One region of the Pseudomonas sp. 20-5 genome, then DNA from elsewhere that is predicted to be linked to it. Evidence: riboswitches for the same ligand, from Rfam matches in the RefSeq annotation. Region 1 holds a riboswitch; the other holds the start of a gene.
What was found. A riboswitch is a leader RNA that binds a small molecule or an ion and turns the genes downstream of it on or off. The one in region 1 is predicted to bind cobalamin.
Positions count from the first base shown of each region.

Region 2: it holds a riboswitch for cobalamin, as region 1 does, so the genes downstream of both, btuB (TonB-dependent vitamin B12 receptor) here and AC1RB9_RS10460 (TonB-dependent receptor) in region 1, are expected to answer to the same signal.

Region 1 is NZ_CM165584.1:2,222,752-2,234,618, reverse strand. It holds gene cbiE (precorrin-6y C5,15-methyltransferase (decarboxylating) subunit CbiE) at 1-65, shown strand, start outside; gene AC1RB9_RS10475 (cobalt-precorrin-5B (C(1))-methyltransferase) at 58-1,158, shown strand; gene AC1RB9_RS10470 (cobalt-precorrin-6A reductase) at 1,155-1,883, shown strand; gene mntP (manganese efflux pump MntP) at 1,937-2,506, opposite strand; yybP-ykoY riboswitch at 2,513-2,681, opposite strand; cobalamin riboswitch at 2,839-3,043, shown strand; gene AC1RB9_RS10460 (TonB-dependent receptor) at 3,143-5,299, shown strand; gene AC1RB9_RS10455 (ABC transporter ATP-binding protein) at 5,352-6,125, shown strand; gene AC1RB9_RS10450 (ABC transporter substrate-binding protein) at 6,122-7,093, shown strand; gene AC1RB9_RS10445 (FecCD family ABC transporter permease) at 7,090-8,121, shown strand; gene AC1RB9_RS10440 (MBL fold metallo-hydrolase) at 8,122-8,988, opposite strand; gene AC1RB9_RS10435 (LysE family translocator) at 9,108-9,701, opposite strand; gene AC1RB9_RS10430 (AraC family transcriptional regulator) at 9,752-10,582, opposite strand; gene AC1RB9_RS10425 (SDR family oxidoreductase) at 10,793-11,566, shown strand; gene AC1RB9_RS10420 (hypothetical protein) at 11,620-11,867, shown strand, end outside.
Region 2 is NZ_CM165584.1:4,177,544-4,189,410, reverse strand. It holds gene lhpB (D-hydroxyproline dehydrogenase subunit beta LhpB) at 1-54, opposite strand, end outside; gene AC1RB9_RS19245 (4-hydroxyproline epimerase) at 51-995, opposite strand; gene AC1RB9_RS19240 (GntR family transcriptional regulator) at 1,112-1,780, opposite strand; gene AC1RB9_RS19235 (FUSC family protein) at 2,024-4,063, shown strand; cobalamin riboswitch at 4,111-4,318, shown strand; gene btuB (TonB-dependent vitamin B12 receptor) at 4,415-6,253, shown strand; gene cobO (cob(I)yrinic acid a,c-diamide adenosyltransferase) at 6,317-6,928, shown strand; gene AC1RB9_RS19220 (cobyrinic acid a,c-diamide synthase CobB) at 6,960-8,267, shown strand; gene bluB (5,6-dimethylbenzimidazole synthase) at 8,269-8,925, shown strand; gene cbiB (adenosylcobinamide-phosphate synthase CbiB) at 8,922-9,860, shown strand; gene cobD (threonine-phosphate decarboxylase CobD) at 9,853-10,848, shown strand; gene AC1RB9_RS19200 (cobyric acid synthase) at 10,841-11,867, shown strand, end outside.

The sequences.
Region 1 (11,867 bases):
CCTTGCCGATCACCCTGCTGGAATTGCGCAAGCCCGCCGCCAGGAAGCCTCCCCGCGATGCGTGAGGAAACCCCCGAGCAGCCCGCGCCGTTGCGCAGCGGCTACACCACCGGCAGTTGCGCCACCGCCACCAGCCTGGCGGCGGCGCGCCTGCTGCTGGGCGGCACGATCAGCGACGCGGTGCAGATCGTCCTGCCCAAGGGCCAGCAGGTGCTGATGCGCCTGGAATTCTGCCGCGCCTGGGAAAACGGCGCGGAAGCCGGCACCCTCAAGGATGCCGGCGACGATCCCGACGTCACCCATGGCGCCCTGGTGTTCGCCCGGGTGCGCCTGAGCGCCGAGCCTGGCGTGCGCTTCCATGCCGGCCCCGGGGTCGGTACGGTGACCCGCCCGGGGCTGACCCTGGCGGTCGGCGAGCCGGCGATCAATCCGGTGCCGCGACAGATGATCGAACGCCACCTCGCCCAGCTCGCCGCCGAACGGGGCTACGCCGGCGGCTTCGAGGTCGCCATCGGCGTGGAGGGCGGCGCCGAGCTGGCGCTGAAGACCATGAACCCGCGCCTGGGCATCCTCGGCGGGCTGTCGATCCTCGGCACCAGCGGCATCGTCCGGCCGTTCTCCTGCTCGGCCTATATCGCCTCGATCCATCAGGGCATCGATGTCGCTCGCGCCAACGGCGTCCGTCACATCGCCGCCTGTACCGGCAACGCCAGCGAGGACGCCATGCGCCGGCGCTATGCACTGCCGGAGATCGCCCTGATCGAGATGGGCGACTTCGCCGGCGCGGTGCTCAAGCACCTGCGCAAGGCACCGGTGGAAAAACTCAGCCTGTGCGGCGGCTTCGGCAAGATCAGCAAGCTCGCCGGCGGCCACCTCGACCTGCACAGCCGCCACTCCAGTATCGACCTGCCGCAATTGGCCGGCTGGGCCGCCGCGCTCGGTGCCAGCACCGCGCTACAGGACAGCATGCGCGCCGCCAACACCAGCCAGCAGGCGCTGGCCCAGGCACACGCCGAAGGCGTGGCCCTGGGCGATGCGGTCTGCGCCCACGCCCTGCGCTTCGCCCGCGGCATCGTGCCCACCGAGGTGGCGCTGGAAGTCTTCGCCATCGACCGCCAGGGCAACCTGGTCGGCCAGGCCTGCGAGGAGCGCCGATGAAGCGCCTGTTGCTGCTCGGCGGGATCGGTGAGGCCCTGGCCCTCGCCCGCCGGCTCGGTCCGGCGCATCTCTACAGCCTCGCCGGGCTGGGCAAGGTGCCCGGCGACCTGGCCTGCCGGGTCCGGGTCGGCGGCTACGGCGGCGCCGAAGGGCTGGCGGCGTTCATCGACGAGCAGGGCTTCGACCTGCTGGTGGACGCCACCCACCCCTACGCCGCACGGATCAGCCAGAACGCCGTGCGCGCCGCGCGACTGGCCGGAGTGCCCTGCTGGGCGCTGCGCCGGCCCGGCTGGCAGGCCGGGCCCGGCGACGACTGGCGCGAGGTAGCCGACTGGCGCGAGCTGATCGCCGCCCTCGCACCCTTCCGCCGTCCGCTGTTCACCCTCGGCCGCGAACCGCTGGAGCATCTCGGCCAGGTCCCGCCGCACCAGCACTGGACCGTGCGCTGCCTGCAAGGCCAGCCGGCCGCGCCGCGCGCCGAGGTGATCGGCGCGCGCGGGCCGTTCAGCCTGGATGGCGAACGGGCGTTGTTCGAGCGCCTCGCCTGCGACGTGCTGGTGAGCAAGAACAGCGGTAGCCAGGCCACCGAGCCGAAGCTCCAGGTGGCGCGGGAAATGGGCCTGCCGGTGCTGGTCCTGGCACGTCCGGCGCTGCCGCCGGCGGACCGCGAGTTCGCCGACGGCGAGGCGCTGCTGGCGGCAATCCGCGATTGGGAAAGCGCCTGAAGCGAACGCCCACCCACTCGCCGCGACCTGTCCCGCCCCGTCTCCGGCGCCGCTCACGCCGCGCAGAGATGCTCGTAGAGAATGGTCGCACCGACCAGGATCAGCACCACCCCGCCGACCATCTCCGCGCGCTTGCCGGTCACTGCGCCGAGCGCCCGGCCGAGCATGGTGCCGAGGGTGACCATGGTCATGGTGGCCAGGCCGATGGCGCCAGCGGCGAGGAAGATGTTGACGTCGACGAAGGCCAGGCCGACGCCCACCGCCAGCGCGTCGATGCTGGTGGCCAGCGCCGTCACCGCGAGAATCCAGAACGAATGCTGGCCGGGCTTTTCCTGTTCCGTCGCATGATCCGCGCGCAGGCCGTTGTGGATCATGTGCAGGCCGAGCAGCACCAGCAGGACGAAGGCGATCCAGTGGTCCCAGTCGGCGACGAACTGGCTGGCGGCCTGGCCAAGCAGCCAGCCGACCAGAGGGGTGATGGCCTCGATCACGCCGAAGATTATCCCGGTGCGCAGCGCCTCCGACAGGCGCGGCCGATCCAGGCTGGAGCCCTTGCCGATGGCCGCGGCGAAGGCATCGGTGGACATGGCGAAGGCGAGGAAGATCAGGGAAACGGGATTCACGCGGATACTCCAGCCGGGCATGAGTCAACGACATGACCCCGCGGCCCGGCTTTGGCGCAGGAATGTCGTTGGTCTCACCAATCCGGTTGGATGCGCTGGCCATGGCGGGTTGCCAAGAATGTTGACCAGCGCGCCGTCAACGGGTGACGGCAGGCTACTCCCCAAGGAAGGCCGGCAGCATAGCAGGCCGGCGTGAAGAAAATGTGATGACCCGGGAAGCTGCGCCAGGGCGTGGGGTCCGGCGAAGAAAGACTGCACAAGCGAATTGTTATAGTATAACATTTTATTCAATCCAGATCGTTCAAGGCTTGACTGGAAACGGTGCGGATGTTCCCATCCGGCCCGTTCCAGGTGCCTCCTGCCGCCGCGCAGGAGGTGAAACGGGAAGCCGGTGCGTCACTTCAGTGATCAGTCCGGCGCTGCCCCCGCAACGGTAAGCGAGCGAAATCCTCTTCAGGCCACTGTGCTCCAGCATGGGAAGGCGAGGATTTCACGACCCTCGCAAGCCCGGAGACCGGCCTGCAACGCCCTGTTGGCACACCCGCGGTGGGCGGGAGCGAGCCGGTTGTTCGAGGCGCTGTCGCGCCTGCGATTTCCTGCGCGTTCCGTCCTGCCCGGTCATGAGATGGAACGCCCATGCCCCGCTTCAGCCGTTTGCGCACCGAGCCTTTCGCCCTCGGCCTATCCACCAGCCTGCTGCTGGTACCGCCCGCCCTCGCCGAAACCGAGGAAGCCGCCCTCGCCCTGCCCAGCCAGTTGGTCAGCGTTCGCCAGGACCCCGCCGAACTCGACCACATCGATCTCGCCACGCCGGTCAGTGCCGGTTCGCGCCTGGGCCTCAGCGCCCTGGACACCCCGGCGAGCACCAGCAGCATCAGCGGCGAGGAAGTTCGCCGGCGCAACAACCCCAGCGTCCAGGCCGCCGTCACCCGCAGCCCCGGCATCAGCTTCATCGGCACCCCAGGAGATGGCGGTACCGGCCTCTCGGCGCGCGGCTTCAGCGGCCACGCATCGGTGATGCAACTGTTCGACGGCACGCGCCTGTACACCGGCATGGGCACGGTGAACTTCCCCAGCGATCCGTGGATGGTCGAGCGCATCGACGTGATCCGCGGCCCGGCCTCGGTGCTGTACGGCGAAGGCGCCACCGGCGCGGTGATCAACGTGGTGCCGAAGAAGCCTTTCGCCGGCGAGATCCGCAACCACCTGCGCCTCGGCTACGGCTCCTACGACAACCGCCAGTTGGCCCTGGACAGCGGCGGCTCGCTGACCGACAGCCTCAGCTACCGGCTCAACCTGAACCAGCAGCAGAGCCACGGCTGGATCGACCGTGGCGACTCGCGCAACCTGGGCATCAGCGCGGCGCTGCGCTGGCAGGCCAGCGACGATCTGGCCTTCACCCTCGCCCACGACTATGGCGACCAGGAGCCGATGAACGACTTCGGCACCCCGCTGGTCGGCGGCAAGTACCACAAGCGCCTGCGCGAGAAGAACTACAACGTGCGCAACGACGTGCAGCGCTACAACGACCAGTGGACCCGCCTGACCAGCGACTGGAGCCTTTCCGACAGCGTCACCGCGAGCAACCAGTTGTACTACATCAAGGCCCGCCGCCACTGGCGCAACGCCGAAACCTACGAATGGGACGTCCCGCGCGAAGAGCTGTTGCGCAGGGACTACCTGCGCATCAGCCACGAGCAGGAGCAGATCGGCGACCGCCAGACCTTCGCCTTCCAGCACGCCCTGTTCGGCCTCGACAGCCGCACCCTGGTCGGCGCCGAGTACAACCGCATCCGCTTCCGCCTGAGCAACAACTCGCCCTATACCGATGTCGGCGGCGACTACATCGACCCCTGGCATCCCGCGCCCGGCTACTTCGAAAGCCGCTCGCCCTACCGGCCGCACTCGCGCAGCCAGACCCGCACCTTCGCCCTGTTCGCCGAGAACCGCCTGCAGCTCAACGAGCGCCTGTCGCTGGTGACCGGGGTGCGCCGCGACCAGAACCATATCGACCGCGACGACCTGCGCGCCGGCACCCGCAGCGACCGCAGCCTGCAGGGCGGCAACTGGCGCGCCGGGATGGTCTTCGCGCTGACCCCGGAACTGTCGCTGTACGGCCAGTACTCCACCAGCGAGGACGGTGTGAGCAACCTGATCACCCTCAACGCGGCCCAGCAGCAGATGGACCTGACCCACTCGAAGCAGACCGAGGTCGGCCTCAAGCAGCTGTTCCCGGACGGTCGCGGCGAATGGACCCTGGCCGCCTACCATATCGTCAAGAAGAAGCTGCTCAGCGCCAACCCGCTGCCGCCGCACGACGCGCAGCAGGTCGGCCAGCAGAGTTCGGACGGCCTGGAGGCCAGCCTGGAACTGAACCTGGCCCAGGACTGGCGGCTGTCGGCGAACGCCGCGCTGGTGCGTGCCGAATACGACGACTTCGACGAAACGATCGACGGGCAGACCTACTCGCGCAACGGCAACCGCCCCAGGAACGTGCCACGGCGCACCGCCAACCTCTGGCTGGACAAGTCCTTCGCCGAGACCCTGCGCGTCGGCGCCGGGCTGCGCTACGTCGACCGGCGCTACGCCGACGCCGCCAACCAGGCCAGCCTGCCCGGCTACACGGTGGTCGACGCCAACCTGGGCTGGCGGGTACGGCCGGACCTGACCCTCGGCCTTGAGCTGTACAACCTGTTCGACCGCCAGTACGCCCTGGCTGACAACAACAACGGCCAGCAATGGATCATGGGCCAGCCACGCTCGTTCAACGTCACCGCCGACTTCAGTTTCTGAAGCCGGCGCCGCGGCAATCGTCTCTGCTGAACCACCGGACCTGCGAGTAGCCATGTCGTCCCTTCACCTCGATGCCCTGCACTGGTCGCCCGACGCCTCCACCGAGTTGCTGCGCGGCGTGCATCTGGAAGTCCCGGCCGGCAGTTTCGTCGGCCTGATCGGCCCCAACGGCAGCGGCAAGACCAGCCTGCTGCGCTGCGCCTTCCGCTATGCGCGACCGCAGCGCGGCCGGGTGGTGCTCGACGGCGACGACCTCTGGCGCCAGCCGCCGCGCTGGGCCGCCCGGCGTATCGCGGTGGTGTTGCAGGAGTTCCCCGAGGACTTCGGCCTTGCCGTCGAGGACGTGGTCGCCATGGGCCGCACGCCGCACAAGGGCCTGTTCGACGGCCACGGCGCGGACGACCGCCAGCGAGTCCGCCAGGCGCTGCTCCAGGTCGGTCTCGAAGGGCGTGCCGCGAGCCCCTTCGCCAGCCTCTCCGGTGGCGAGAAGCAGCGCGCCCTGCTGGCTCGCGCGCTGGTTCAGGAGCCGCGCCTGCTGATCCTCGACGAACCGACCAACCACCTCGACCCGCGCTACCAGCTGGAGCTTCTGCGCCTGCTGCGCAGCCTCGGCCTGAGCACCCTGGCGAGCTTCCACGACCTCAACCTGGCGGCGGCCTTCTGCGACCGCCTCTACGTGCTCGACGGCGGCCGCATCGTCGCCCAGGGCACGCCGACCGAGGTGCTCGACGCCGACCTGCTGTGGCGGGTGTTCGGCGTCCGCGCCCTGGTCGACCGCCACCCCCTCGCCGACCACCCGCGCCTGACCTGGATTACCCAAGCATGAAGCACCCGATCCTGCACCACCTGCTGCTCTGCGCCCTGCTCGCCTGCGCCGATGCCGCGCTGGCCGAGCGCTACCCGCTCAGCGTGCGCAGCTGCGAGCGCGAAGTGACGTTCGAGCGCGCGCCGTCGCGCGCAGTCAGCCACGACATCAACCTCACCGAGATGATGGTCGCCCTCGGTCTGCAGACGCGCATGGTCGGCTATACCGGCATCAGCGGCTGGTGGAAGAATGCCGATCCCGGATTGATCGCCGCGCTCAAGCCGCTGCCCGAGCTGGTGGCGCGCTACCCCACGGCGGAAACCCTGCTCGATGTCGACGCCGACTTCTTCTTCGCCGGTTGGGGCTACGGCATGCGCGTCGGCGGCGACCTCACTCCGGCCAGCCTGGAGCCGCTGGGGGTGAAGGTCTACGAGCTGAGCGAATCCTGCGCGCAGATCGGCGAGCCGCGCCGCGCCAGCCTCGACGAGCTGTACCGCGACCTGCGCAACCTGGGACGGATCTTCGACGTCGAACCGCGCGCCGAGCGCCTGGTCGCCAGCCTCCAGGCACGCATCGAGCGCGCCCGCGCCGGCATCCCGGCGAACACCGAGGCGCCGCGGGTGTTCCTCTACGACAGCGGCGAGGACCGCCCCTTCACCTCTGGCCGCCTGGGCATGCCGCAGGCGCTGATCGAGGCCGCCGGCGGCCGCAGCGTGACCGACGACGTGGCGGCCAGTTGGACCCAGGTCAACTGGGAAAGCGTGGTCGCCCGCGATCCGCAGGTCATCGTCATCGTCGACTACGGCGAGACCAGCGCCGCGCAGAAGCAGCGCTTCCTCGAAGAGAACCCGGCGCTGCGCAGCCTGACCGCGATCCGCGAGCGACGCTTCATCGTCCTGCCCTATAACCAGGCCACGCCGGGCATCGGCAACGCCGCGGCGATAGAAACCCTGGTCGCCGGCCTCCACCCTCGGGCGCCACGTCCATGACCCTGTTCCGCAGCCCTCGCGCCTATTGCCTGTTGCTGGGCAGCCTGGTCATGTTGCTCGGCCTGTCCTGCGTGGTCGCCCTCGGCTTCGGTCCGGCGCGACTGGACAGCGGCCTGGTCGGCCGCATCGTCCTCCAGCGCCTGTTCGGCGTGGCGGCGGAGCCCGGCGCCTGGAGCGCCGGCCAGGAGCACATCGTCTGGCTGATCCGCGCCCCGCGGGTACTGCTCGGCGCCTGCGTCGGCGCCGGCCTGGCGTTGGTGGGAGCGGCCCTGCAGGCGGTCACGCGCAATCCGCTGGCCGATCCGCACCTGCTCGGCGCCACCTCCGGCGCGACCCTCGGCGCGGTGTTGGTGGTGCTCTACATCGGCGAGGTGATCGGCCTGCTGACCCTGCCGCTGGCGGCCTTCCTCGGCGCCCTCGGCAGCATGCTGCTGGTGCTCGGCGTGGCCAGTCGCGGCGGCCGCCTGGGCAGCGACCGGCTGTTGCTGGCGGGGGTCGCGGTGTCGTTCGTGCTCCTGGCGCTGGCCAACCTGCTGCTGTTCCTCGGCGACCACCGCGCCGCCTCCTCTGTGCTGTTCTGGATGCTCGGCGGCCTCGGCCTGGCGCGCTGGTCGTTGATCTGGCTGCCGGCGCTGTGCGTGGCCGGCGGCCTGCTGGTACTGCTCGGGCTGGGCCGTGCGCTGAACGCGCTGATGGCCGGCGAACAGACCGCCGTGACCCTCGGCCTGGACGCCCGTCGCGTACGCCTGTGGGTCTTCGTCTGCTGCTCGCTGCTGACCGGCGTGCTGGTCTCGGTGAGCGGCGCCATCGGCTTCGTCGGTCTCATGCTGCCGCACGCCGCGCGCCTGCTGGTGGGTGCCGAGCACCGCCGACTGCTGCCGGTGTGCGCCCTGCTCGGCGCGCTGTTCCTGGTCTGGATGGATGTCGCCGCGCGTACCCTGATCGCCCCCCAGGACCTGCCCATCGGCATCGCCACCGCGGCCATCGGCGGGCTGTTCTTCATTCTCCTGCTGCGTCGCCGCAGCTGATCAGAACAGATCCAGCGGGATCTTCAGGTAACGCACCCCGTTGCCTTCCACCGGCGGCAGGTTGCCGCCGCGCATGTTGACCTGGATCGCCGGCAGCATCAGGGTTGGCATGCCGAGGGTGGCATCGCGCTGCTGGCGCATGGCGACGAACGCCTCCTCGTCGACGCCTTCGCGGACGTGCACGTTGTGCCGGCGCTGCTCGCCGACGCTGGTTTCGCAGCGGTGCTCGTCGCGGCCGGGAGCCGTGTAGTCGTGGCACATGAACAGGCGGGTCGCGTCGGGTAGCGCGAACAGGCGCTGGATCGAGCGATACAGCTGGCGCGCGTCGCCGCCGGGGAAATCGCAGCGGGCGGTGCCGTAGTCGGGCATGAACAGGGTATCGCCGACGAAGGCGCTGTCGCCGACCAGGTAGGTCATGCACGCCGGGGTATGCCCCGGGGTATGCAGCGCGCGGCATTCCAGGGCGCCGATGCGGAACGACTCGCCGTCCTCGAACAGGTGCTCGAACTGGCGGCCGTCCACCGGGAACGCCTCGCCGAGGTTGAACAGGCCGGAGAATTTCGCCTGGACCTGGGTGATTCGCGCGCCGATGGCCAGGCACCCGCCCAGTTCGCGCTGCAGGAAGATGGCCGCCGACAGGTGGTCGGCGTGCACGTGGGTCTCCAGCAGCCATTCCACCTGCAGGTCGTGCTGGCGAACATGGGCGATCAGGCGTTCGGCGCTGGCATGGCTGGTGCGCCCGGCGGCCGGGTCGTAGTCGAGCACCGGGTCGACGATGGCGCAGGCGCGGCTGGACGGGTCGCGCACCACGTAGCTGTAGGTGGAGGTGGCCGGGTCGAAGAAGGCAGTGATGTCGGGTTTCAACATGGAGGTTCCTTGCGCGGCGTGCTGACGGCGACCGCGCCATGGCTACGGATCGTCCCACCATAGCCAACCCGGGCCCGGCGTACCAACCCACAGGTTTGTCAGGAAGCTACCGGACCGCCTCAGAGCAGCAGGGCGGCCCAGGCCGATGCCAGCAACAACAGCGCCATGCCTTGGTTGAAGCGTTTCATCAGCGACGGCGAGCGCAGCAGCCGCGCGCTGCCGACGCCGAGCAAGGCCCAACTGGCCAGGCACGGCAGCGAAACCAGGAAGAACAGCAATGCCAGCAGGCCGATCCGCCCGGCCTGTCCGGCGCCTTCCCCGGCGAACAGTGCCAGCGCGGCGAGGGCCATCATCCAGGCCTTGGGATTGACCAGTTGCAACGCCGCGCCGCCGAGCACGCCGAGGCGCCGCGGCGGCTCCGCGCCGTCGATGCCGCCCGCGCTGCGGAACAGGCTCCAGGCCAGGTAGCTGAGCCAGCCGACGCCGAGCCAGGCGAGCCCCTGCTGGAGCAGCGGATGGCGTCGCAGCAACTCGCCCAGGCCGAGCCCGAGCAGCAGGATCAGCGCCGCCACCGCCGCGCAGGCGCCGAGCACGATCGGCCAGGCGGCGGCCAGGCCGTGGCGCTGGCTGTTGCTCAGGACCAGGATGTTGGTCGGTCCGGGGGTGATCGAGGCGACGACGGCGAACAGCAGGAAGGGCACGAGGGATTGCATGGACGGGCTCCTGTGGCGGGGGAGCCTTCATCCTGGCGACGCGCCGGGCCTCAGTCTGGAAGCTGGGTGCACTGCCGGCGGTAGGCCGCCGGAGTCATCCCGTAGGCGCGCCGGAACCAGCGGCCGAGATGGCTCTGGTCGGCGAAGCCGAGGGCGCTGGCGAGGTCCGCCGGTTGCCCGCCGACAGCGAGCATCTGCCGCGCCTTGGCCAGCCGCAACTGGACCAGGTAGGCGTAGGGTGGCAAGCCGTAGGCGGCCTTGAATGCACGGTTCAGGCGGAAGCGGTCGGTGCCGCAGGCGCTGGCCAGCTCGTCCAGGCCGATGTCCTGGTAGAAGTGCGCATGCAGGTAGTCGCGGGCTTTCTGCGCCACCAGCGGCAGGCGTGGATCGAATGGCTTCGCCTCGCGCCAGCCGAGGTGCACGCGCAGCCGCTCCAGCACCAGCTCCAGGGCGGTCTGCCGCAGCAGTCGCAGCTCGCGGCCATGCAGGACGCGGAAGGCCTGGGCGATGGCCAGGGTCAGGCGCGGGTCTTCGGTGAGGTTGGCGTGGAAGCCGGGGTCGCTGGGCGCATCGTCGAAGGTCGCCCGCAGTTCGCGCCGCAGCCAGTCCGGCTGCAGGTACAGCATCGAGTAGGTGAAGCCGCCGGCGATCGGCGCGCAACCGTCGTGGATCTCCCCCGGTTCGACCAGGAATACCTGGCCGGCGGTGCTGTCGTGTCGGCGTCGGCGACAGTTGAATTGCTGCACGCCGATCTCGGTGTAGCCGATCAGGTAGCTATCGTGCCAGTGCGGATCGTAGGCGTGGCCCTCGAAATGGGCGCGCAGGGTCTCGATCCCGGTCTCGGCGTCGCGGGCCAGGTCGATCCAGTCTCGGCTGCCCATCGTGCGTCAGGTCTTCCCACTCGTTGGTTTCGTCGTCGCGACTATAACGCGCCCGTCCCGGGGTTCTAGAAGATTCGTGCAGGCGGCTGCGCTCCTCCGGAGGCGGGAATTGATCGGCGTTTCTGGACAATCTATCCAGGCCGCCGCGATTACTCCGCAAGGCCGCCCTCCCTAGACTGGGTTCTCCACTCACCGCAGGAGAAACACCCCATGGTCGACCACTCCATCAAAGGCAAGACCGTCCTCGTCACCGGCGGCGCCAAGAACCTGGGTGGGCTGATCGCCCGCGATCTCGCCGCCCACGGCGCGAAGGCCATCGCCATCCACTACAACAGCGCCGCGAGCAAGGCCGACGCCGACGCCACCGTCGCCGCGCTGCAGGCAGCCGGGGCCAAGGCGGTAGCGCTGCAGGGCGATCTCACCAGCGCCGCGGCCATGGAAAAGCTGTTCGCCGACGCCATCGCCGCGGTGGGCAAGCCGGACATCGCCATCAACACCGTCGGCAAGGTGTTGAAGAAGCCTTTCACCGAGATCAGCGAGGCCGAATACGACGAGATGAGCGCGGTCAATGCCAAGTCTGCGTTCTTCTTCCTGCGCGAAGCCGGCAAGCACGTCAACGACAACGGCAAGATCTGCACCCTGGTGACCTCCCTGCTTGGCGCCTATACCCCGTACTACGCCGCCTATGCCGGCACCAAGGCGCCGGTGGAGCACTTCACCCGCGCCGCCTCCAAGGAATTCGGCGCGCGCGGCATCTCGGTCACCGCGGTCGGCCCGGGTCCGATGGACACGCCCTTCTTCTATCCCGCCGAGGGCGCCGACGCGGTGGCCTACCACAAGACCGCAGCGGCGCTGTCGCCCTTCTCCAGGACCGGCCTGACCGACATCGAGGACGTGGTGCCGTTCATCCGCCACCTGGTCAGCGAAGGCTGGTGGATCACCGGCCAAACCATCCTCATCAACGGCGGCTACACCACCAAGTGACCCAGCGTCCCGGTCGCCGCCACGGCGACCGGCACCTGTCCGGGAAAGACCCCATGCACGTGACCCTGGTAATCGCCGGCGGGATCATCCTGCTCGGCCTGTTCCTGCTCTTCGGCGAACTCTGGGAGGCCGGGCCGGCGCCCGCTGCCGGCCTGTTCCTGCCGACCTGGCTGGCCGTCGCGCTGGTCAACCTGTGGGTCGGCGTCCAGCACGCCGGCTACGGCTTGCGCGAAGAACTGCCAATCCTGCTGCTGGTCTTCCTGGTCCCGGCGGCCCTGGCCGGCGTAGCGATCTGGCTGGC
Region 2 (11,867 bases), 2.0 Mb from region 1:
GGCGCAGGCGCTGCCGACGATGCCGGCGCCGACCACGATGACCTCGGCGTTCACCGGCGGATGCCCCAGGCGAACGGATCGTCGTCCGCCAGCAGCAGGGTGGCTTCCGCGCTGACGTGGGCGCGGCCGCGGATGGTCGGCACGATGGGCCCGCCGGGCTGGCCGTCGAGCCATTCGTAACGCCCCTCGAACTGGCTGCCGATCACGCTCGCCTGGCGCCAGGGCTGGCCGGGCAGCAGCTTGCCGTCGGCGGCCAGGCAGGCCAGCTTGGCGCTGGTGCCGGTGCCGCAGGGCGAGCGGTCGTAGGCCTTGCCGGGGCAGAGCACGAAGTTGCGGCTGTCGGCGTGGGGATCGTCGGCGAACAGTTCGATGTGATCGATGGCGCCGCCGTCCTCGCCGCGGATGCCCTGGTCTTCCAGCGCCTGCTGGACGGCGACGGTGTAGGCGGTGAGGGCGTCGAGGTTGTCGCCGGCGATGCGCTGGCCGTGTCCGGCGACCAGGAAGAACCAGTTGCCGCCCCAGGCGATGTCGCCGCTGACCCGGCCGATGCCGGGCACTTCGACGCTGACCTGGCGACGGTAGCGGTAGGCCGGCACGTTGCGCACGCTGACCGAGCCGTCCTCGTGGAGGGTCGCCTCGACCTCGCCGACCGGCGTCTCGATGCGGTGCACGCCGGGACCGATCCGCCCGAGGTGTGCCAGCGAGGCGACCAGGCCGATGGTGCCGTGGCCGCACATGCCGAGGTAGCCACTGTTGTTGAAGAAGATCACTCCGGCACAGGCTTCGGGATCGACCGGTGCGCAGAGCAGGGCGCCGACCAGTACGTCGCTGCCGCGCGGTTCGAGGATGCAGGCGGCGCGCCAGGCGTCATGGCGCTCGCCGAGCAGGCGCCGGCGCTCGGCCATGTCGCCCTGGCCGAGATCGGGAAAACCGCCGATGACCAGGCGGGTGGGCTCGCCGCCGGTATGCGAATCGATGATGCGGATGCGTTGCATGGTGGCCCTCGCCTGTGCCGGGGAATGCGCCACAGGGTGGCGTTTCGGCGGGGCGGGGCGCTTGAGGGTTTTCACTCAGGCGGATGACGAAAGCGGCATAGCCGGGATGGCCCGGCTCAGGTGCTGGCCGGGCGGTTCGGCAGGTGTTCGTAGAGGGTCCGGCAGACCCCGACGATATGTGCCTCGATCAGTGCCGCGGCCCGTTCGGCATCGCCGGCGCGACAGGCGGCGACGATCTCGCGGTGTTCCTGGTCGGCGCGCTGCTTGCCTTCGGACAGGCTCATCTGCATGCGCAGGTAACGTTCCAGCTTGTCGTGGATGGAGCGGATCAGGTTGACCAGGAACGGCCGCTGTGCCGGTTCGTAGAGGCAGGCGTGCAGTTGCCAGTTGAGTTCGGCCCAGCGGCCGACGTTGTCTTCGCCGACGAAGTCGGCGCAGATCGCCTCGGCGCGGGCGAAGGTGGTCTCGTTCATGTTCGGCACCGCCAGGCGGATCGCCTGCGCCTCGAGCAGCACCCGCACTTCGAACATCTGCGCCAGTTCCGGTTCGGAAATACGCGTCACCACCGCGCCCTTGTTGCGCTGGAACAGCACCAGGCCTTCCGCCTCCAGGCGCTTGAGGGCCTCGCGGACGGGAATCTTGCTGACATTGAAGAGTTGCGCGATGTCGTCCTGGCGGATCGGTTCGTCCTCGGCGAAATGCCCGGCGATGATCGCTTCGCGCAGGTGCTTGGCGATGATCTCGGAGGCCGAAGGGGCGATGCCCAGGTTAGGGGCGTTGAGCATGGAGAGAGGCAAGCGGGACAACCTGCATGGCATGGGATACGTGCGGGATATTGTATACGAACGCTTGGCGCGTGCTGCTGCCAGTTGGCGCCTTCTGCGCAGGCGTGTTGGTCGGCTCCAGTGGGCCTCCGTGGCGCATGTTTCGCAGGGCGAAACGCTCTTCCGGAAAGTTCGCGGAGAGGCTGGACAATAGAAATTAGCTTGCTAATAATTCGCTCGCTCATGTATTTCGGGGCGTCCGCGATGGCCAAGCCTTCCTTCTTTTCCTCCGACCTGGTGCAGGTGCTGCTGTGCCCGCGCCTGCACGAACTGCAGTTCGCCGTGAAGGCCCTGCTGGCCGGCGGGTTGGCCCTGTACCTGGCCTTCAGCCTGGAGCTGGAGCAGCCGCAATGGGCATTGATGACGGTGTTCGTGGTCAGCCAGCCCTATAGCGGCATGGTCCTGGCCAAGGGCATGTTCCGCCTGATCGGCACCTGCGCCGGTGCGCTGGTGTCCATCGGCATGGTCGCGCTCTATGGCCAGGCATCGCTGCCCTTCCTCCTGCTGATGGCGCTCTGGCTGGCGTTCTGCACCGCCGGCGCGTCGCTGCTGCACAACCATGCGTCCTACGGTTTCGTCCTGGCCGGCTACACCGCGGCGATCGTCGCCCTGCCGGCCAGCGCCGATCCGGCGACGGTGTTCGACCAGGCGGTGGCCCGCTGCTCGGAGATCGGCCTGGGCATCCTCTGCGCGGCGCTGGTGAATGTGCTGCTCTGGCCGCGGCGCCTGGAACGCCAGTTGGCGAACCAGGGCAAGGCGGCCTGGGAGGCCGGCTTGCAGGCGGCCGCGGCGGAGCTGCGCGGCGCCGACGAACGCGGCGAGCTGCTTGCGGCGCTGGGGCGGATCGCCGCGGCGGACGCCCAGCGCGACCACGCCTGGTTCGAGGGCGCGCTCGGCCGCGCCCGTTCCCAGGCCTTGCGCGTGCTTGGCCTCGACCTGCTCGGCCTGCTGCGCGCGGCGCGCAAGGTGGCTCGCGAGCGGAGGCTGCTCGATCCGGCCAGCGCGCACGCCTTGCAGCCCTGGCTGGAAGAACTCGAGGCACTGTTGCGCGAGGGCCGCCAGGCCGAGTTCGAGGCCTGCCGGCAGCGCTTGCGCCTGGCGCTGGACGCGGCGCACGGACAGTTGCACCTGTGCCTGGTCTGCCTCGAACGCCTGCTCGGCGAGGCGAGGGCGGCCGGGCGCAGCGTCGAGGCGCTGGTCTATGGCGCGCCCACCCGCCAGGCGCCGGGCGCCATCGCCTGGCACCGGGACATCGAGCGCGGCGTGCTGTTCGGCCTGCGCAGCGCCCTGGCGTTCCTCTGCGTAGCCGCGTTCTGGCTGGCCAGCGCCTGGCCGAGCGGGTTGGGCGCGGTGTCGATCACCGGCGTGGTGCTGAGTCTCTTCGCCAGCCGCGACAACCCGGCCCAGGCCGGCCTGAACTTCCTTCGCGGGATTCTCCTGTCGATCCCGCTGGCCGGCTTCGTCGCACTGTTCTACCTGCCCGGCGTGGACGGCTTCCCGCTGCTTTGCCTGGGCCTGGGCGTACCGCTGTTCTTCGCCGCGCTGTGCGTGAACCGGGCGAGCCTGGCCGGGATCGCCTCGCCGTTCTGCATCTTCTTCGTGAAGAACGTCGCGCCGAGCAACAGCATGAGCTACGACCTCGCGCACTTCCTTAACAACGCCCTGTCGACGGTGCTCGGGGTGGCCTTCGCCGTGCTGGTGTTCAACCTGGTCAGCCTGCGGCCGGGCGAACGCCATTACCGGCGCATGCTGCAGGCCACCCTCGGCGACCTGGCGCGGCTCACCCTGCGCTCGCCGGCGCAGGCCGAGGCCTGGTTCGGCGGGCGCACCGCGGATCGCCTGATCCGCCTGGCGCAGCGCTACGACCGTTTGCCGGAGGGGCGCCGCCAGCCCTGGTCGGACGGCCTGATGGGACTCGACTTCGGCGACGAGCTGCTCTACCTGCGGCAGTGCCTGGAGGAGGTCCCGGCGTCCCTGGCGCAGGCCCGCGACCGTTACCTGCGGCGCCTGCGCCTGGCGCTGCTGGGCGATGGCCCGCGGGCCGAGCGTGAACACGCCCTCGACCCGCCGACCGCGCGCCTGCTCAAGGCCCTGGCCGCCAGCCCGCTGGCCGGCAGCGAACGCGGCGAGCTGGCCGGCGCCGCGCTGGTGCAGTTGCAGGCCACCTGGCGGCAGTGGTGCCGCAGCCATGCTCCGGCCGGGACGGCGCTGCGCACGGACCCGCTCCCCGGAGCCGGGCGCTAGTTCTGCGGTGGCCGCCCACATTGACCGCGCAAGCCCCGAACCACTAAGCTGCGCGCCTTGCGACAGGTGCCCCGCAAGGGGTGAAACAGGGAAGCTGGTGCGTTCCGTCGGAACCAGGCCAGCGCTGCCCCCGCAACGGTAGGCGAATCAGACAGCCGCTCGATGACCACTGTGCTCCGGCATGGGAAGGCGCGGCTGGAAGCGTCCAGCGCTTCGCTCGCGAGCCCGGAGACCGGCCTGACGCACCCACGGCATCGCGGAGGGCGCTGTCGGACGTCTCCTGCCGTCGCTTCGTCCTCCGTCTGCCTCAACCCAGGTCGCGCGGGTGAGAGCGACGGAGCAGCGCAGAGCATGAACAGAGTTTTCCTGACCCCGGCAGCCGTGGCGCTGTGCGGCGCGTCTTCCCTGAGCCTGGCCGAACCGGTCAGCCTTGCCGACCAGGTGGTGACCGCCACCCGTACCGCCCAGACCGCTTCCCAGAGCCTGGCGGCGGTGAGCGTCATCGACCGCGAGGATATCGAGCGCAGCCAGGCGCGCAGCGTGCCGGAGCTGTTGCGCCAGGTACCCGGCGTGTCGCTGGCGAACAACGGCGGTTTCGGCAAGAACACCACGCTGTTCCTGCGCGGCACCGAGTCCGACCATGTGCTGGTGCTGATCGACGGCATCAAGGTCGGCTCGGCCAGCGCTGGCCTCACCGCGTTCCAGGACTTGCCGGTGGAGCTGATCGAGCGCATCGAGGTGGTCCGCGGGCCGCGTTCCAGCCTGTACGGCTCGGAGGCCATCGGCGGGGTGATCCAGATCTTCACCCGGCGCGGCGACGGCCAGGGCGCCAAGCCGTTCTTCTCCGCCGGTTACGGCACCCATCACACCCTGGAGGGCAGCGCCGGGGTCAGCGGCGGCGCTGGCAACGGCTGGTACAGCCTCGGGGTGAGCAGTTTCGATACGGCGGGGATCAACACCAAGCGCGCCAGTACTGCGGGCTATGAGCCAGACCGAGACGGCTACCGCAACCTGTCCGGCAACCTGCGCGGCGGCTATCGCTTCGACAATGGCCTGGAACTCGACGGCACGCTGCTCAGGGCCAAGTCGCACAACGACTATGACCAGGTTTTCGGCAACTCTGGTTTCAATACCAACGCCGACGGCGAGCAGAACCTGGTCGGCGGCCGTGCCCGCTTCACTCCGCTCGATCCCTGGCTGGTGACCCTCCAGGCAGGGCGCAGCGAGGAGAAGGCCGATGCCTATCAGGATGGCCGTTTCTACTCGCGCTTCGATACCCGTCGCGACAGCCTGTCCTGGCAGAACGACCTGACCCTGGCCGAAGGCCATGTGCTGACCCTCGGCTACGACTGGCAGAAGGACGAGATCAGCAGCAGCGAAGCCTTCAGCGTCGACTCGCGGCTGAACAAAGGCTGGTTCGCCCAGTACCTCGGCCGGTACGGTCGCCAGGATTGGCAACTGAGCCTGCGCCGCGACGACAACCAGCAGTTCGGCGTGCACGACACCGGCAGCGCCGCCTGGGGCTACGCGCTGAGCGACGCGCTGCGCTTCACCGTCAGCTACGGGACGGCGTTCAAGGCGCCGACCTTCAACGAACTCTACCTCCCCGACTACGGCAATCCCGACCTGGACGCCGAGACTTCGCGCAGCCTGGAGGTCGGTCTCAGCGGTACGCACGACTGGGGGCACTGGGCGGTGAATGCCTATCGTACGGACATCGACTCGCTGATCACCTATACAACCCGTCAGGGGCTTTATGTGCCGTTCAACATCGACGAAGCGCGCATCCGTGGCGTCGAACTGGTCCTCGGCAGCCAGTGGCTGGGCTGGGACTGGAACGCCAACGCGACCTTCCTCGACCCGCAAAACCGTTCCGGCGGCGTCAACGACGGCAACGAACTGCCGCGCCGGGCGCAGCGGATGTTCAACCTGGAACTGGACCGGCGCTTCGAGCGTCTTTCGCTGGGCGCCAGCGTGCACGCCGAAGGCCGACGCTATGATGACCCGGCCAACGAGGTGCGCCTGGGCGGCTACGCCACCCTCGACCTGCGCAGCGAGTACCGGCTGAACGACGAATGGCGCCTGCAGGGCCGGATCGCCAACCTGTTCGGTGCCGACTACGAAACCGCGTATGGCTACAACCAGCCTGGCCAGGCGGTCTACCTCAGCGTGCGCTACCAGGCTCTGTGAGGCCGGGTATTTCGAATGAACGAGGCGACGGCGCGGCCGCGTCGCCGCAAGGAGTGATCGACGATGAACGAATCCCCTGAGAAGGACCAGCGCCACCGCGAGCGGATGGAGCGCAAGAAGGCCGTGGTCGACGAGAAGATCGCCCAGGCCCGCGACGAACGCGGCGTGCTCCTGGTGCATAGCGGCAACGGCAAGGGCAAGAGCAGCTCGGCCTTCGGCATGGTCGCGCGGGCCCTGGGCCATGGCATGAAGGTCGGTGTCGTGCAGTTCATCAAGGGCGCCGCCAGCACCGGCGAGGAAGCCTTCTTCCGGCGCTTCCCCGAGGAAGTCAGCTACCACGTGATGGGCGAGGGCTTCACCTGGGAGACCCAGGACCGCCAGCGCGACATCGCCAAGGCCGAGGCAGCCTGGAAGGTCGCCGCGCAATTGCTGGCCGACCCGGACGTGGGCCTGGTGGTGCTGGACGAATTGAACATCGCCCTCAAGCACGGCTACCTGGAACTGGACAGGGTCCTCGCCGACATCCAGGCGCGCCCGGCCATGCAGCATGTGGTGGTGACCGGCCGCGGCGCGCAGCCGGGGATGGTCGAGGCCGCCGACACGGTGACCGAGATGAGCCTGGTCAAGCACGCGTTCAAGGCCGGGATCAAGGCGCAGAAAGGAGTGGAATTCTGATGCCGGCGCCATGCGCGGAGACGCTTCGCCCATGACCCAGGCACGCTGTCCGGCCCTGCTGATCGCCGCCCCGGCCTCCGGCCAGGGCAAGACCACCGTCACCGCCGCCCTGGCCCGCCTGCATGCGCGCCAGGGGCGGCGGGTACGGGTGTTCAAGTGCGGGCCGGATTTCCTCGACCCGATGATCCTCGCCCGCGCCTCCGGCGCGCCGGTCTACCAGCTCGACCTGTGGATGGTCGGCGAGGCCGAAGCGCGACGCCTGCTGGCGCGGGCCGCCGGCGAGGCCGACCTGATCCTCATCGAAGGGGTGATGGGCCTGTTCGATGGCAACCCCTCGGCGGCAGACCTGGCGCGGCGTTTCGGCGTGCCGGTGCTGGGGGTGATCAACGGCGCGGCGATGGCCCAGACCTTCGGCGCGCTGGCCTACGGCCTGGCGCATTTCCAGCCGGACCTGCCGTTTTCCGGAGTGCTCGGCAACCGCGTCGGCAGCCAACGCCACAGCGACATCCTGCGCGATTGCCTGCCGCCTGGCATGCGCTGGTTCGGCGGCCTGCCGCGCTCGGCCGAATTCGAACTGCCGAGCCGCCACCTGGGCCTGGTCCAGGCCGAGGAACTGGCCGATCTCGATGCGCGCCTGGACGCCGCCGCCGATGCCTTGCGGGCCAGCGCCGAGACCGACCTGCCGGAGCCGGTGACCTTCGAGGTGCCCGCTCCGGCGCCGCTGCAACGCAGCCTGGAAGGCGTGCGCATCGGCGTGGCCCGCGACGCCTCGTTCGCCTTCCTCTACCAGGCCAATCTCGACCTGCTGCGCGAACTCGGCGCCGAGCTGGCGTTCTTCTCGCCGCTGCAGGACCAGGCGTTGCCCGCCGTGGACAGCCTGTACCTGCCGGGCGGCTATCCCGAACTGCACCTGGGGCGCCTGCAGGGCAATCGCGCCATGGCCGAGGCGATCCGAGCCCACCATGCCGCCGGCAAGCCGCTGCTGGCCGAGTGCGGCGGCATGCTCTACCTGCTCGACTGCCTGGAAGACGCCGACGGCGAGCGCGGCGAACTGCTCGGCCTGCTGCCGGGCCGGGCGCGCCTGCAGAAGCGCCTGACCGCCCTGGCCTTGCAGGAGGTCGAGCTGCCGGAAGGGCGGCTGCGCGGGCATACCTTCCATCACTCGACCCTCGACTGCGCCGTCGAGCCTCTGGCCCGTGGCGTCTGCCCGAACGGCCGGAACACGGCGGAGGCGGTGTTCCGTCTTGGCCGGCTGACGGCTTCCTATATCCATTTCTACCTGCCTTCCAACCCGCAGGCCGCCGCCGCGTTGCTGGCGCCCGCGCGAGACGCCGACTGACATGTCCGATTCTTCTCACGCCTTCAGCGCCACGGAACGCGCCGCCGTCTACCGGGCCATCGCCGAGCGCCGCGACATGCGCCACTTCAGCGGCGGCAGCGTGGCGCCGGAGCTGCTCGCGCGGCTGCTGGAGGCCGCGCACCAGGCGCCCAGCGTCGGCCTGATGCAACCCTGGCGCTTCATCCGTATCACCGAGCCGGCGTTGCGCCGGGCCATCCACGGGCTGGTCGAGGAGGAACGCGGACGTACCGCCGAAGCCCTCGGCGAGCGCTCCGACGAGTTCATGCGGCTCAAGGTCGAGGGCGTGCTGGATTGCGCCGAACTGCTGGTCGCCGCCCTGATGGACGACCGCGAACGCCATGTGTTCGGTCGCCGGACCCTGCCGCAGATGGACCTGGCGTCGCTCGCCTGCGCGATCCAGAACCTCTGGCTGGCCAGTCGCGCCGAGGGCCTGGGGATGGGCTGGGTATCGTTGTTCGATCCGGCCGCGCTGGGCGAGTTGCTCGGCCTGCCGCCCGGCAGCGAGGCGGTGGCGGTGCTCTGCCTGGGCCCGGTGGCGGAGTTCTACCCGGCGCCGATGCTGGCGCTGGAGGGTTGGAGCGAACCGCGTCCGCTGGCCGAGCTGGTCTACCAGAACCGTTGGGGCGAGCGAGCATGAGCGCACTGCTGGGTATCCTCGGCGTGGCGCTGGATGCGCGCTTCGGCGAGCCGCAGGGCTGGCACCCGCTGGTCGCCTTCGGCCGCCTGGCCGAGCGCCTGGAGCGCCGTTTCAACCGCTCGCGCCTGGCCGGCGAGGGTGATCCCGGGGTCGGCTGGCGCAGCCACGGGGTGACCGCCTGGGTCCTCGCGGTACTGCCGCTGACCCTGCTGGCCTGGGCGCTCGCTGAACTTCCCTACCTCGGCTGGCTGGTCCAGGCCCTGGCGCTGTACGCCGCGCTCGGCCTGCGCAGCCTCGGCGAGCACGCCGAACCGGTGGCGCTGGCCTTGCGCGCCGGCGACCTGGACGAGGCGCGGCGACGTGTCGGCTACCTGGTCAGCCGCGATACCCGCGAACTGGACCAGGCCGGGGTCGCCCGCGCGGCCACCGAATCGGTACTGGAGAACGGCAGCGACGCGGTTTACGCCGCCCTGTTCTGGTTCGCCGTGGCCGGCGCGCCGGGGGTGGTGCTGTATCGCCTGAGCAATACCCTGGACGCGATGTGGGGCTACCGCAACGCGCGCTTCGAGCGCTTCGGCTGGGCCGCGGCGAAGATCGACGACATCCTCAACTACCTGCCGGCGCGGCTGGTGGCGCTGACCTACGCGCTGCTCGGTGACACCCGCCAGGCCCTGCGCTGCTGGCGCGAGCAGGCGCCGCAATGGGACAGCCCCAACGCCGGCCCGGTGATGGCCGCCGGCGCCGGTGCGCTGGGGGTTTCCCTGGGCGGCGCGGCGATCTACCACGGCGAGCTGCACCAGCGGCCGCTCCTCGGCAGCGGCCCGCAGCCGCAGGGCCGCGACATCTATCGGGCCCTGGCGCTGGTGCGCCAGGGCGTGCTGCTCTGGCTGCTGGTGCTGGCCGGACTCTGGGCCATGGGGTGGCTGCATGCTTGAACACGGAGGGCGGTTGCGCGAGGCGGCGCGCCGCTACGACATTCCGCTGGCGGACTGGCTGGACCTGTCCACCGGCATCGCGCCCTGGCCGTTTCCGCTGCCGGCGATCCCCGAGCAGGCCTGGACCCGCCTGCCGGAGAGCGACGACGGCCTGGAAGCCGCCGCCTGCCTCTACTACGGCGCCGAACGGGTATTGCCGCTGGCCGGCAGCCAGGCGGCGATCCAGGCCCTGCCAAGGTTGCGGCGGGGCGGGCGGGTCGGCGTCCTGTCGCCGTGCTACGCCGAGCACGCCCACGCCTGGCGCCAGGCCGGGCACCTGGTGCGGGAGATCGGCGAGGCCGAGGTCGAGCCCTATCTCGACAGCCTCGACGTGCTGCTGGTGGTCAACCCGAACAACCCCACCGGGCGGGTCTTCGAGCCCGCCGAGCTGCTGGCCTGGCATGCCCGCCTGCAACGTCGCGGCGGCTGGCTGCTGGTCGACGAGGCGTTCATGGACTGCACCCCGCAGTCGAGCCTGGCGGCCTGCAGCAACCGGCCCGGATTGATCGTGCTGCGCTCGTTCGGCAAGTTCTTCGGCCTGGCCGGCGCGCGGCTCGGCTTCGCCCTCGGCGAACGGCCGCTGTTGCAGGCGCTGGCCGAGCAGCTCGGCCCGTGGACGGTCAATGGCCCGGTGCGCCATGTGGCCCAGAGTGCCTTGCGCGACCGCCAGCAACAGCGCCAGCAGCGCGAGCGCCTGCTGGCCGCCAGCCAGCGCCTGGAGGAACTGCTGCGCCGCCACGGCTGGCCGCCGGCGGGCGGCAGCGCGCTGTTCCAGCGCCTGGTCGATCCACGCTGCGCGGCGTTGCACGACTACCTGGCGCGGCGCGGCATCCTCACCCGCCAATTCGAGCAGCCGGCCAGCCTGCGCCTCGGCCTGCCCGCCGACGAGGCCGCCTGGGCCCGGCTCGATGCCGCGCTGCTCGGCTTCAAGGAGCCTGCTCATGAGTGATCGCGGACGGACCCTGATGGTCCAGGGCACCACCTCGGACGCCGGCAAGAGCACCCTGGTGACCGCGCTGTGCCGCTGGCTGGCCCGGCGCGGCGTCGCGGTGGTGCCGTTCAAGCCGCAGAACATGGCGCTGAACAGCGCGGTCACCGCCGACGGCGGCGAGATCGGCCGCGCCCAGGCGGTCCAGGCCCAGGCCTGTCGGCTGGCGCCGCACACCGACATGAACCCGGTGCTGCTCAAGCCGAACACCGACATCGGCGCCCAGGTGATCATCCATGGCCGCGCGGTGACCAGCATGGACGCCGCCGCCTACCACGACTACAAGCGCGTGGCGATGGAAGCGGTGCTGGCTTCCCATGGGCGGCTCGCCGCCGCCTACCGGGTGGTGATGGTGGAGGGCGCCGGCTCGCCGGCGGAGATCAACCTGCGCGCCAACGACCTCGCCAACATGGGCTTCGCCGAAGCGGTGGACTGTCCGGTGATCCTGGTCGCCGATATCGACCGCGGCGGGGTCTTCGCCCACCTGGTCGGCACCCTGGAACTGCTCTCCGACTCGGAGCGGGAGCGGGTCAGGGGCTTCGTCATCAATCGTTTCCGCGGCGACATCGCCCTGCTGCAACCTGGCCTCGACTGGCTGGAGGCGCGCACCGGCAAGCCGGTGCTCGGCGTGCTGCCCTATGTCAGCGACCTGCACCTGGAGGCGGAGGACGCCATCGACACGCGCCAGGCGGCCAAGGTCGGGCCGCGCCTGAAGGTGGTGGTGCCGGTGCTGCCGAGGATCAGCAACCACACCGATTTCGATCCGCTGCGCCTGCACCCCCAGGTCGAGTTGAGCTTCGTCGGCCCCGGCCAGGCGCTGCCGTCGGCGGACCTGATCGTCCTGCCCGGCTCGAAGAGCGTGCGCGCCGACCTCGCGGCGCTGCGCGAGCGTGGCTGGGACGAGGCGATCCTCCGTCACCTGCGCTACGGCGGTCGCCTGCTGGGGATCTGCGGCGGCCTGCAGATGCTCGGCGAGCGCC